DNA from 3 places in the Blautia stercoris genome. Region 1 is predicted to be linked to each of the others. Evidence: riboswitches for the same ligand, from Rfam matches in the RefSeq annotation. Region 1 holds a riboswitch; each other region holds the start of a gene.
What was found. Region 1 has a riboswitch for thiamine pyrophosphate ahead of thiS (sulfur carrier protein ThiS). Riboswitches for the same ligand answer to the same signal wherever they lie in the genome.

Region 1 (3,280 bases):
ATTCAAACTATGTAGGACCGGAGGTGCTGGTTATTGCGGATGCAGAACAGATTAAGCGAGTGATTAATAACATTACCAGCAATTCTTTGAAATATATGGACAGCACCAGAGCACGCCGAATTAATTTAAGAGTAAAAGATGTCGGAGATTTTATTCAGGTAGAAATCGAAGATAACGGAAAAGGAATCTCAGCAAAAGATTTACCAAATATCTTTGAACGGTTCTACCGAACAGATGCGTCAAGAAATTCTTCTAAAGGCGGAAGTGGAATCGGTCTTTCGATTGTAAAGAAAATTATGGAGGATCATGGAGGAAAAGTCTGGGCAACCAGCAAGGAAAATATTGGTACAGTCATGTACTTTGTTTTAAGAAAATACCAGGAGGTTTATCAGTAAATGAGTAAAATTTTAATTATTGAAGATGAAGAGGCAATTGCTGATTTAGAGAAGGATTATCTGGAGTTGAGCGGATTTGAAGTGGAAATCGAAAACCGCGGAGATGTCGGATTAAAAAAGGCATTAGAGGGAGAGTATGATTTATTTATCCTTGATTTAATGCTTCCGGAAGTAGATGGATTTGAAATCTGTCGTGAAATCCGAAATGTGAAAAACACACCGATTATCATGGTTTCTGCAAAGAAAGATGATATTGATAAAATCCGTGGTCTTGGACTTGGCGCAGATGATTATATGACAAAACCGTTTAGCCCGAGTGAGCTGGTTGCAAGGGTAAAAGCCCATCTGGCTCGTTATGAACGCCTGATTGGAACCGGAGTACAGGAAAATGATATCATCGAAATCCGCGGCTTAAAGATTGATAAGACAGCAAGACGTGTCTGGATTAATGGAGAAGAGAAGAACTTCACAACCAAAGAATTTGATTTATTAACCTTCCTTGCACAGAATCCAAACCGTGTCTTTACAAAAGACGAACTCTTTAAAGAAATCTGGGCGATGGAATCCATTGGTGATATTGCGACAGTAACCGTACACATTAAAAAGATTCGTGAAAAGATTGAATTAAATACAGCAAAACCACAGTATATTGAGACAATCTGGGGTGTTGGATATCGTTTCAAAGTCTGAAAAAATATACTTGACAAATACGCAAGAATATCGTACAGTAAAGTGGTAAAAACAAGGGGAGCTTATTTGATAGGCTGAGAGGAAGTTAAGAACTTCGACCCATAACCTGATTTGGATAATGCCAACGTAGGGACAGACGTATGAAATGTTGCGGGAAATGTCAGAAGTTGGCACCTCCCGTTTTTTTATGTATCCTCATAATCAAGCACAGAAAGATTCTGAGGGTACGATGCTTTTTAATTATTTGACAATTGAATAAGTAATACCAAGTGATTGAATGAGAGTTCATGAAGGGGTGCACCACCGCGGGTGTATTTCTTTCGTGAACTCTTTTTTATTTCATTAAAAAGTTTTGTCATGAAAAATAAAAAACATGTTCTACAAAATGCCAAACAGGAAAATTAAGAAAGTACATCAAGAAAGTGAGGAGTTTAGAATGATTAAAGTAAATGGAAGAGAGCGGGATTTTGTTCCGAATACCACCATTGCACAGCTCTTAGAGCAGATGGGTTACAACCTGACTCGTGTAGCGGTAGAGTGTAATGGAAAGATTGTTCCAAAGAAGCATTTAGCTGAAACATTAACAACAGATGGAGACGTCTTAGAAGTTGTAAGTTTTGTAGGAGGAGGCTGAGATGTTAACAAAAGAAGAAATCAGGGAGGCGCTTGTTGAACGTCATTCGGAGGAAGTTCAAAGTAAATTAGATGAGGCAAAAGTGGCGATTGCAGGACTTGGCGGACTTGGTTCAAACATTGCATTTTTTCTTACCAGAATCGGTGTGGGACATCTGCATCTGATTGATTTTGATAGAGTAGATATCACGAATTTAAACCGTCAGCAGTATCGCATGGAACATATTGGCAGATACAAGACAGAAGCACTTTTGGAGGAACTTCGGGAAATCAATCCATACCTTGAGGTAGAGACAGACTGTGTGAGAGTGACCGATGAAAATGTAGGGACTTTATTTCACAATGAAGACATTATCTGCGAAGCATTCGACCGTCCGGAAGCAAAAGCAATGTTAGTCAGCGGAGTAGGAGAATATTATCCGGATAAGATTTTAGTCGCCGGCTCCGGCATGGCAGGCTATGGAAGAAGCAACGAGATTGTGACAAGAAAAATCAATGAGCATTTTTATTTATGTGGGGATGCGCATACCGAACCGGTAAAGGGAAGAGGGCTTATGGCACCGAGAGTTGCAATCTGTGCAGCACATCAGGCAAATCTGATTACAGAACTGATTATCAGAGGCAAATAGAGAAGATAAAAAGAAAGTTAAAAAGAAAATAAAATAAGAAAAAATAGGATATAGAAAACCAGATGGAGGAAAACAAAATGAATAATGATACATTTACACTTGGGGGACATACATTTGAGTCTCGCTTTATTTTAGGTTCAGGAAAATATTCCCTGGATTTAATCAAAGCAGCAGTGGAAAAAGCAGGAGCACAGATTATTACATTGGCACTGAGACGTGCAAATGAGGGAGGAATGGCAAATATCTTAGACTACATTCCTGAAAATGTTACGCTGCTTCCAAATACATCGGGTGCAAGAAATGCAGAAGAAGCAGTGCGTATTGCAAGACTTTCCAGAGAACTCGGCTGTGGAGATTTTGTAAAAATCGAAGTCATCCATGATTCAAAATATCTGTTTCCGGATAACTATGAAACCATCAAGGCAACGGAAATTCTGGCAAAAGAGGGATTTGTCGTTATGCCATATATGTATCCGGATTTAAATGTGGCAAGAGAACTTCGGGATGCCGGTGCAGCGTGTGTAATGCCTCTTGGTTCTCCGATTGGTTCAAATAAAGGAATTTGCACAAAAGAATTTATTCAGATTTTAATTGATGAAATTGATTTACCGATTATTGTAGATGCAGGAATCGGTAAACCATCTCAGGCATGTGAGGCAATGGAAATGGGGGCAGCAGCAGTTATGGCAAATACTGCAATTGCAACAGCAGGTGACATTCCGGCGATGGCAGAGGCATTTAAGAAAGCAATTGAAGCAGGAAGAGCCGCTTATCTGGCAGGTATGGGACGTGTCATGGAAAAAGGAGCAAGTGCATCTTCTCCGCTTACCGGATTTTTACAGGATTAAGAGCGGGGGGAGAAAAAAGATGAGTACAGAAAACCATGTAAATGAGAGTATTTTAAATGATGAAATTAAAGAGTGGCAGAAGAAA
Region 2 (3,280 bases), on a different contig from region 1:
AGATGCAGATATGAAATTAATTTCTGAACCAATTGATGTCTATGGACAAAATATCTATAATGGCTGCGCTTATCGTATGGGAGAGAATGGAAAGCCGGAGGCCGTTCAAAGATATGAAGGTTTTCCGAAAACAGCGATACAGTGGCCGGTTACTCCGGAATGTTTATATTGGGGACCAAAATTCTTATATGAAAGATATCAAAAACCAATTTATATCACAGAAAATGGTTTATCTTGCCATGACGTGATTTCACTGGATAGAAAAGTGCATGATCCGAATCGAATTGATTTTCTTGGAAGATATCTGCATGAACTAAAAAGAGCTGCAACAGAGGTGGATATCAGAGGATATTTCCAGTGGTCATTGATGGATAACTTTGAATGGGCAAAAGGTTATTCTGACCGATTTGGACTTGTGTATGTGGATTATCGTAATCAGCAGAGAATTCTAAAGGATTCGGCGTATTGGTATAAACATGTCATTAAGACAAATGGGGAAGAAATATGAAGGAAATAAAAAGTCCATTTGAAACAGTAGAGTCAGAGAAAATAAAGCTGGGTCGCTTTACACTTGTACAGGATAAAGTACGGGTGAAAAATCAGATCCGACCTTATGATTATCTTGAAATGATTGAAGGAGTAAGTATTCTTCCGTTTCATGGAGAAAATATTATTACGCTGAAGGAATATCGTTATCCAATCCGCTTGTGGCAGACGGAGCTTCCGGGAGGACTGATAGACCCGGGGGAAACAGCAGAGCAGGCAGCAGTACGTGAATTGAAAGAAGAAACGGGATATGAAGCAGAAGAGGTGATTCCGCTTGGAGATTTTTATCCGTCGTTTGGTTCGACGAATGAGAAAATCCATCTTTTTGCAATTTGTTGTGGAAAGCAGGGGGAGGAATCTTTGGACCCGGCAGAGGTGCTGAAACTTCATGAAGTCTCGATAGAAGAATTTAAAAGAATGGTGGCATCAGGTGAAATAAAACATGGAGCAGGGCTGGCAGCCTGGGCAAGATGGATGAGCCGGTAGAAAAATAAAATTTTGAAGAAAGTCATAAAAACGTAAAATAAAATCTTGAAGAAAGTCATAAAATGCGAGATTGAAATCTTGAAGAAAAGCATATAACAAATTATTGGAGTGGAAAAGGCTTTACCTCGATCGTAAGAACGATGAAGGAAGATGGCAGGTGCGATAGATTATTATATCAGTTGCACCTGCTATTTGGGTTCAAGGGAAAAATAGCATCAAAAACTTGTATTTTCAAGATAAGGGTGTATAATAAAATTGTTATAAAAAGCGGGGTGCTTGCGTAAGCAGGCTGAGAGTAAGCGGATGCTTTAACCCAGAACCTGATTTGGGTAATGCCAACGTAGGGAGATAATGAATCACAGATATGTGTTTTAGATGCAGGAATCTTTCGTTGGGTTCCTGCATTTTTAAAATACATTGAAAGATTCAAGGCATAACAGCGGCAGATTGGGGGCACCACCTTTTGTCGCTCTATAAAATTAATGCAAAGAACAAGGAGGAAAAAATGATGTACACAGCATTAACAATTGCTGGAAGTGATTCCAGTGGAGGCGCCGGCATTCAGGCAGATATTAAGACAATGACCGCAAATCGCGTGTATGCGATGAGTGCGATTACGGCGTTGACTGCTCAGAATACAACTGGCGTAACAGATATTATGGAGGTAACACCAAAATTTTTGGCAGAGCAGCTTGATAGTATTTTTACAGATATTTATCCGGATGCGATTAAGACAGGAATGGTTTCTTCAAGTGAGCTGATTGAAACCATTGCAGAAAAACTGACTGAGTATCACGCAAAAAATATCGTAGTAGACCCTGTTATGGTGGCAACCAGTGGGGCAAGACTGATTAGTGAAGATGCTATCAGTGTATTGAAAAGTAAACTATTACCGCTTGCAACAGTGATTACTCCAAATATTCCGGAAGCAGAAGTTCTTTCTGAGATGGAAATTAAATCAGAAGCAGATATGGAAAAAGCAGCAGAGCTTATTTGTGAGAAATTCGACTGTGCAGTTTTATTAAAAGGCGGACATCAGTTAAATGATGCGAACGACCTGCTTTTTCAAAAAGGAAAAGCGCCGGTATGGTTCCATGGAAAGAGAATTGATAATTCTAATACACACGGAACCGGCTGCACTCTTTCTTCAGCGATTGCGTCAAATCTTGCAAAAGGAAGAGATTTGGAAACTTCCGTAAAATATGCAAAAAATTATATTTCCGGCGCACTTGCCGCTATGCTTGACCTTGGAAAAGGAAGCGGACCGATGAATCATGCGTTTGCAGTCAAAGGAGAGTACGAGGGATGAGTGAAAAGAGAACTTCCGTTTTTTCAAACGGACTGATTTGGTTTGGTGCAGGGGTATCTTTAGCTGAAATCCTGACCGGTACTTATTTTGCACCACTTGGCTTTGGAAAAGCAATGGCAGCGATTTTACTGGGACATCTGATTGGCGGACTTATGATGTTTGCAGCGGGAATGATTGGTGCAAAAGAACGTAAAAGTGCCATGGAAACAGTAAAAATGAGTTTTGGTGAAAGGGGAAGCCTTTTATTTGCCATTTTAAATGTCTTACAGCTTGTGGGTTGGACTGCAATTATGATTTATGACGGTGCACTTGCAGCAGATGGTGTGCTACATACCGGCATTTGGATTTGGGCGATTATTATCGGTGTTCTGATTATTGTATGGATTCTGATTGGGATTACAAATCTTGGTAAATTAAACACCGTTGCAATGACTGCACTTTTTATCTTATCGTTGGTACTTTTTAAAGTTATCTTTTTTGGAAATGGAAGCATGCCGGCAATTGTAGATGATGGAAGTCTGACATTTGGAGCCGCAGTAGAGCTTGCGGTAGCAATGCCGCTTTCCTGGCTGCCACTGATCAGTGACTATACAAGAGAAGCAGAAAAACCATTTGCAGCGACATTTGCAAGTGTAGTTGTTTACAGTCTGGTCAGCATTTTTATGTATATGATTGGTATGGGAGCAGCTATTTTTACAGGTGAATATGACATTGCGCAGATTATGTTAAAAACAGGATTTGGTATTGTGGGACTTTTAATTATTGTATTTTCCACAGTCACAACAACCTTTTTGGATGCTTATTCCGCAGGAGTTTCTAGCGTATCGATTTCCTCTAAAATTCAGGAAAAATGGGCAGCAATTGTAGTAACGATAATTGGAACAATTGCCGCAATTGTGTATCCAATGGATAACATTACAAATTTCTTATATCTGATTG
Region 3 (3,280 bases), on a different contig from region 1:
CAGGTTTCAAAAATATGGTGAGCAAGTTCCGGTAATTCTCCTGAACCTGCCTTACCTCCTAATATCTTTGGTATCTGCATTAAAATAATCGTAAGTGCAATTCCGCTGATAAATCCCCCCATAACCGGTGTTGAAATAAAATCTACAATCCTGCCGGCTTTTAGAAAATAAAACAACAACAGCCATAGTCCGGTTAAAAGCGCAATCACAGGCACATACTGCATTGCCTCTTTACTTCCACTCTCAATCCCAAGTGAAACAAGTGCTGCTCCCACAATCGCTGCCGGTGCAGCATCTACACCAAAGATAAACTGTTTTGAAGTAGAAAACAGTGCAAAGAATAAAATCGGAAAGACCGAACCATAAAGTCCATAGACTGCCGGAAGTCCTGCAATCTGTGCATATCCCATCGAAATCGGAATCGACACCGCTGCCATAATAATTCCTGAAAAAATATCTTTTTTTAAGTATTCTTTTTTATAATTTTTTAATGTCGGAAATAATAAACCCTTCATACGTTTCATTCCTTATTATTTTGCCATTTCATAGATTGCCAGCATATCTGCCTCATATAATACTTTTGCAGAGCCCTTATGTCCGCCTGTATTTAAACTGCATTTATGTGCCAGTTCTTTTAATTCTTCTTCACTCGGAGTCAGCCCCAGCTCACGAAGATTGGTCGGCATCTTTATTTCACGGAAAAATGCCTCCATTGCTTCAATTCCATGCACTGCCATTTCCTCTGCATCTCCGGTATCTTCAAGTCCCATTACCCGCACTGCAAATTTGTGGAAACGTTCCGGAATTTCTTTATAGACATATCTGGCCCAGCTTCCCCAAAGTGCTGCAAGTCCTGCTCCATGTGCCACATCATACATACCGCCAAGTTCATGTTCCAGTGCATGTGTTGCAAAATCATTTCCACCATTTCCACATCCGGTTAAGCCGTTATGAGAAAGACTTCCTGCCCACATTACTTCAGCTCTGGCATTGTAATCTTTTGGATTTTCTTTTAAGATCTTTGTATTTTCAATCACTGTACGCATCAATGCTTCGGCAATGCTGTCTGTCAGCTCCATATTTTCCCCTTTGGTAAAATAACGCTCCATTGTATGCATTAAAATATCGGTGCATCCGCATGCAGTCTGATAATCCGGCAGCGTCATAGTCAGTTCCGGATTCATAATCGCAAACTTCGGACGGCAGTATTCACTGTGATATCCGGTTTTAATCCATCCATCTTCATTTGTGATAACAGAAGAATCACTCATCTCACTTCCTGTTGCTGAAATGGTTAAAATAACACCGATTGGCAGACAGCCTGCCGCACTTCTTTTATGAGAATAAAAATCCCATACATCACCACCATTTGCAACTCCATATCCGATTGCCTTTGCAGAGTCAATGACACTTCCTCCGCCGACTGCCAGGATAAAATCAACACCTTCTTTTTTGCAAAGTTCAATTCCTTCCTTTACAAGCGAAAGTCTTGGATTCGGAACCACTCCGCCCAGTTCTGTATATGCAAGGTTTTCTTTTTCCAATGCCTGTTTTACGCGGTCTAACAATCCCGTCCGTTTTACACTTCCACTTCCGTAATGAATCAAAACTTTTTTACAGTTTTGTGCCTTTACAAGTTCTCCTGTCTTTTCTTCTGTGTCTTTTCCAAATACTACCTGTGTGGGTGCATAATAATTAAAGTGAAACATCCTCTGATCCTCCTGTTATTTTCTTACTTTTTGAGTTGTTATAAGTATAATACCTGTGTTTTCAGAATACAAGTTGACTTTACATTTCTATTGTGATAATCTTTTTACGATTTAAGTAGAAACAATACGGGAGCTTGTGTGACAGGCTGAGAGGAAGATATTAGCTTCGACCGCACCTGATTTGGATAATACCAGCGTAGGAAATCATAAGAATTTATAATTTTAACCATATCTGCTCCGGATTTCCAAATCCAGGGCATTTTTACTTTATTCAAAAAATTTTTATAAATAAAGAAAGGATACGCTTTATGAAAACAGAACATTCTCACTTACTTCGCATGGTTATGCTTGCCATGTTAGTTGCCATCGGTGTTGTCATCTCTCCGATTCTAAGAATCGAAGGAATGTGTCCGACTGCACATTTTATTAACATTGTCTGCTCCGTGCTTCTTGGACCTTGGTATTCCCTTCTATGCGCAACTTTAATCGGAATCATCCGTATGATGATGATGGGAATTCCTCCGCTTGCCTTAACCGGAGCCGTATTTGGAGCATTTTTATCCGGTGTCTTTTATCGGGCTTCCGGTGGTAAAATCATCTGCGCTGTCTTAGGTGAAATCTTTGGAACCGGAATTATCGGTTCTCTGGTTTCTTACCCTGTTATGGCAATTCTTATGGGAAGAGGCGGTTTAACCGCATTTTACTATACCCCAATGTTTTTAGCTGCTACGACAATGGGCGGAACAGTTGCCTGGTTCTTCTTAAAAACCTTAAGTCAGGCAGGTGTTCTTGCCGAGTTTCAAAGAAATCTTGGAGCAAAAGTTTATGATAAAAAAGTTAGAAAATCTAAAAGAACAAAATCGACTCACTAAACCACTGATTCACTGCATTACCAATCCAATTTCCATCCATGACTGTGCAAATATCGTTCTTGCCTCCGGCGCACGCCCGATTATGGCAGAACACCCGCTTGAAGTTGCTGAAATTACAAGCACTGCACAGGTTCTTGCTTTAAATCTTGGAAATATTACTGATGCAAGAATGGAAGCCATGCCGATTGCGTTAAAGACTGCGGTACAAAAAGAAATTCCGGTGCTTCTTGACCTTGTCGGAACTGCATGCAGTACGCTTCGAAAAAATTTTGCAAAAGAATTACTGAAAATTCATGTCCCTTCGGTTTTAAAGGGAAATATGTCAGAACTGCTTGCCATGATAGAGGAAGAATCCCACGCTGTCGGAATCGACGCCGGAGAAAAAGATTCCATCACCGACGAAAATCGAAATAGACTGACCAAACTCTTTCAGAAAAAAGCCGATGAATGGAATACAGTTTTTCTCATCACCGGAAAAGAAGACATGATTGTATCAAAAGATGAGTGTTTCTTTGTCCAAAATGGTTCACCCGCTATGGCAAATATTACCGGAACCGGCTGTATGCTTGGGATGGTCTGTGCTTCCTATCTTGCCTCTGCCTCAAATGCTTTTAACGCCGCTCTGACTTCGACTGTTGAATTTGGAATTGCCGGAGAACTCGCCGCAAAAAAGACAATGGCTCCTGGGTCTTTTCAGGT

Region 2: linked by a shared signal. The riboswitch ahead of thiD (bifunctional hydroxymethylpyrimidine kinase/phosphomethylpyrimidine kinase) and the one ahead of thiS (sulfur carrier protein ThiS) in region 1 are both predicted to bind thiamine pyrophosphate.
Region 3: linked by a shared signal. The riboswitch ahead of thiW (energy coupling factor transporter S component ThiW) and the one ahead of thiS (sulfur carrier protein ThiS) in region 1 are both predicted to bind thiamine pyrophosphate.

What each region holds. Positions count from the first base shown of each region.
Region 1 is NZ_BAAHYF010000001.1:1,697,638-1,700,917, reverse strand. Features, by position in the region: gene ACYQ2D_RS08225 (sensor histidine kinase) at 1-395, shown strand, start outside; gene ACYQ2D_RS08220 (response regulator transcription factor) at 396-1,085, shown strand; TPP riboswitch at 1,130-1,236, shown strand; gene thiS (sulfur carrier protein ThiS) at 1,522-1,719, shown strand; gene thiF (sulfur carrier protein ThiS adenylyltransferase ThiF) at 1,721-2,347, shown strand; gene ACYQ2D_RS08205 (thiazole synthase) at 2,425-3,195, shown strand; gene thiH (2-iminoacetate synthase ThiH) at 3,215-3,280, shown strand, end outside.
Region 2 is NZ_BAAHYF010000002.1:498,853-502,132, forward strand. Features, by position in the region: gene ACYQ2D_RS12085 (GH1 family beta-glucosidase) at 1-508, shown strand, start outside; gene ACYQ2D_RS12090 (NUDIX hydrolase) at 505-1,032, shown strand; TPP riboswitch at 1,291-1,397, shown strand; gene thiD (bifunctional hydroxymethylpyrimidine kinase/phosphomethylpyrimidine kinase) at 1,541-2,341, shown strand; gene cytX (putative hydroxymethylpyrimidine transporter CytX) at 2,338-3,280, shown strand, end outside.
Region 3 is NZ_BAAHYF010000002.1:741,942-745,221, reverse strand. Features, by position in the region: gene ACYQ2D_RS13210 (SulP family inorganic anion transporter) at 1-515, opposite strand, end outside; gene ACYQ2D_RS13205 (iron-containing alcohol dehydrogenase) at 531-1,709, opposite strand; TPP riboswitch at 1,826-1,929, shown strand; gene thiW (energy coupling factor transporter S component ThiW) at 2,018-2,581, shown strand; gene thiM (hydroxyethylthiazole kinase) at 2,535-3,280, shown strand, end outside.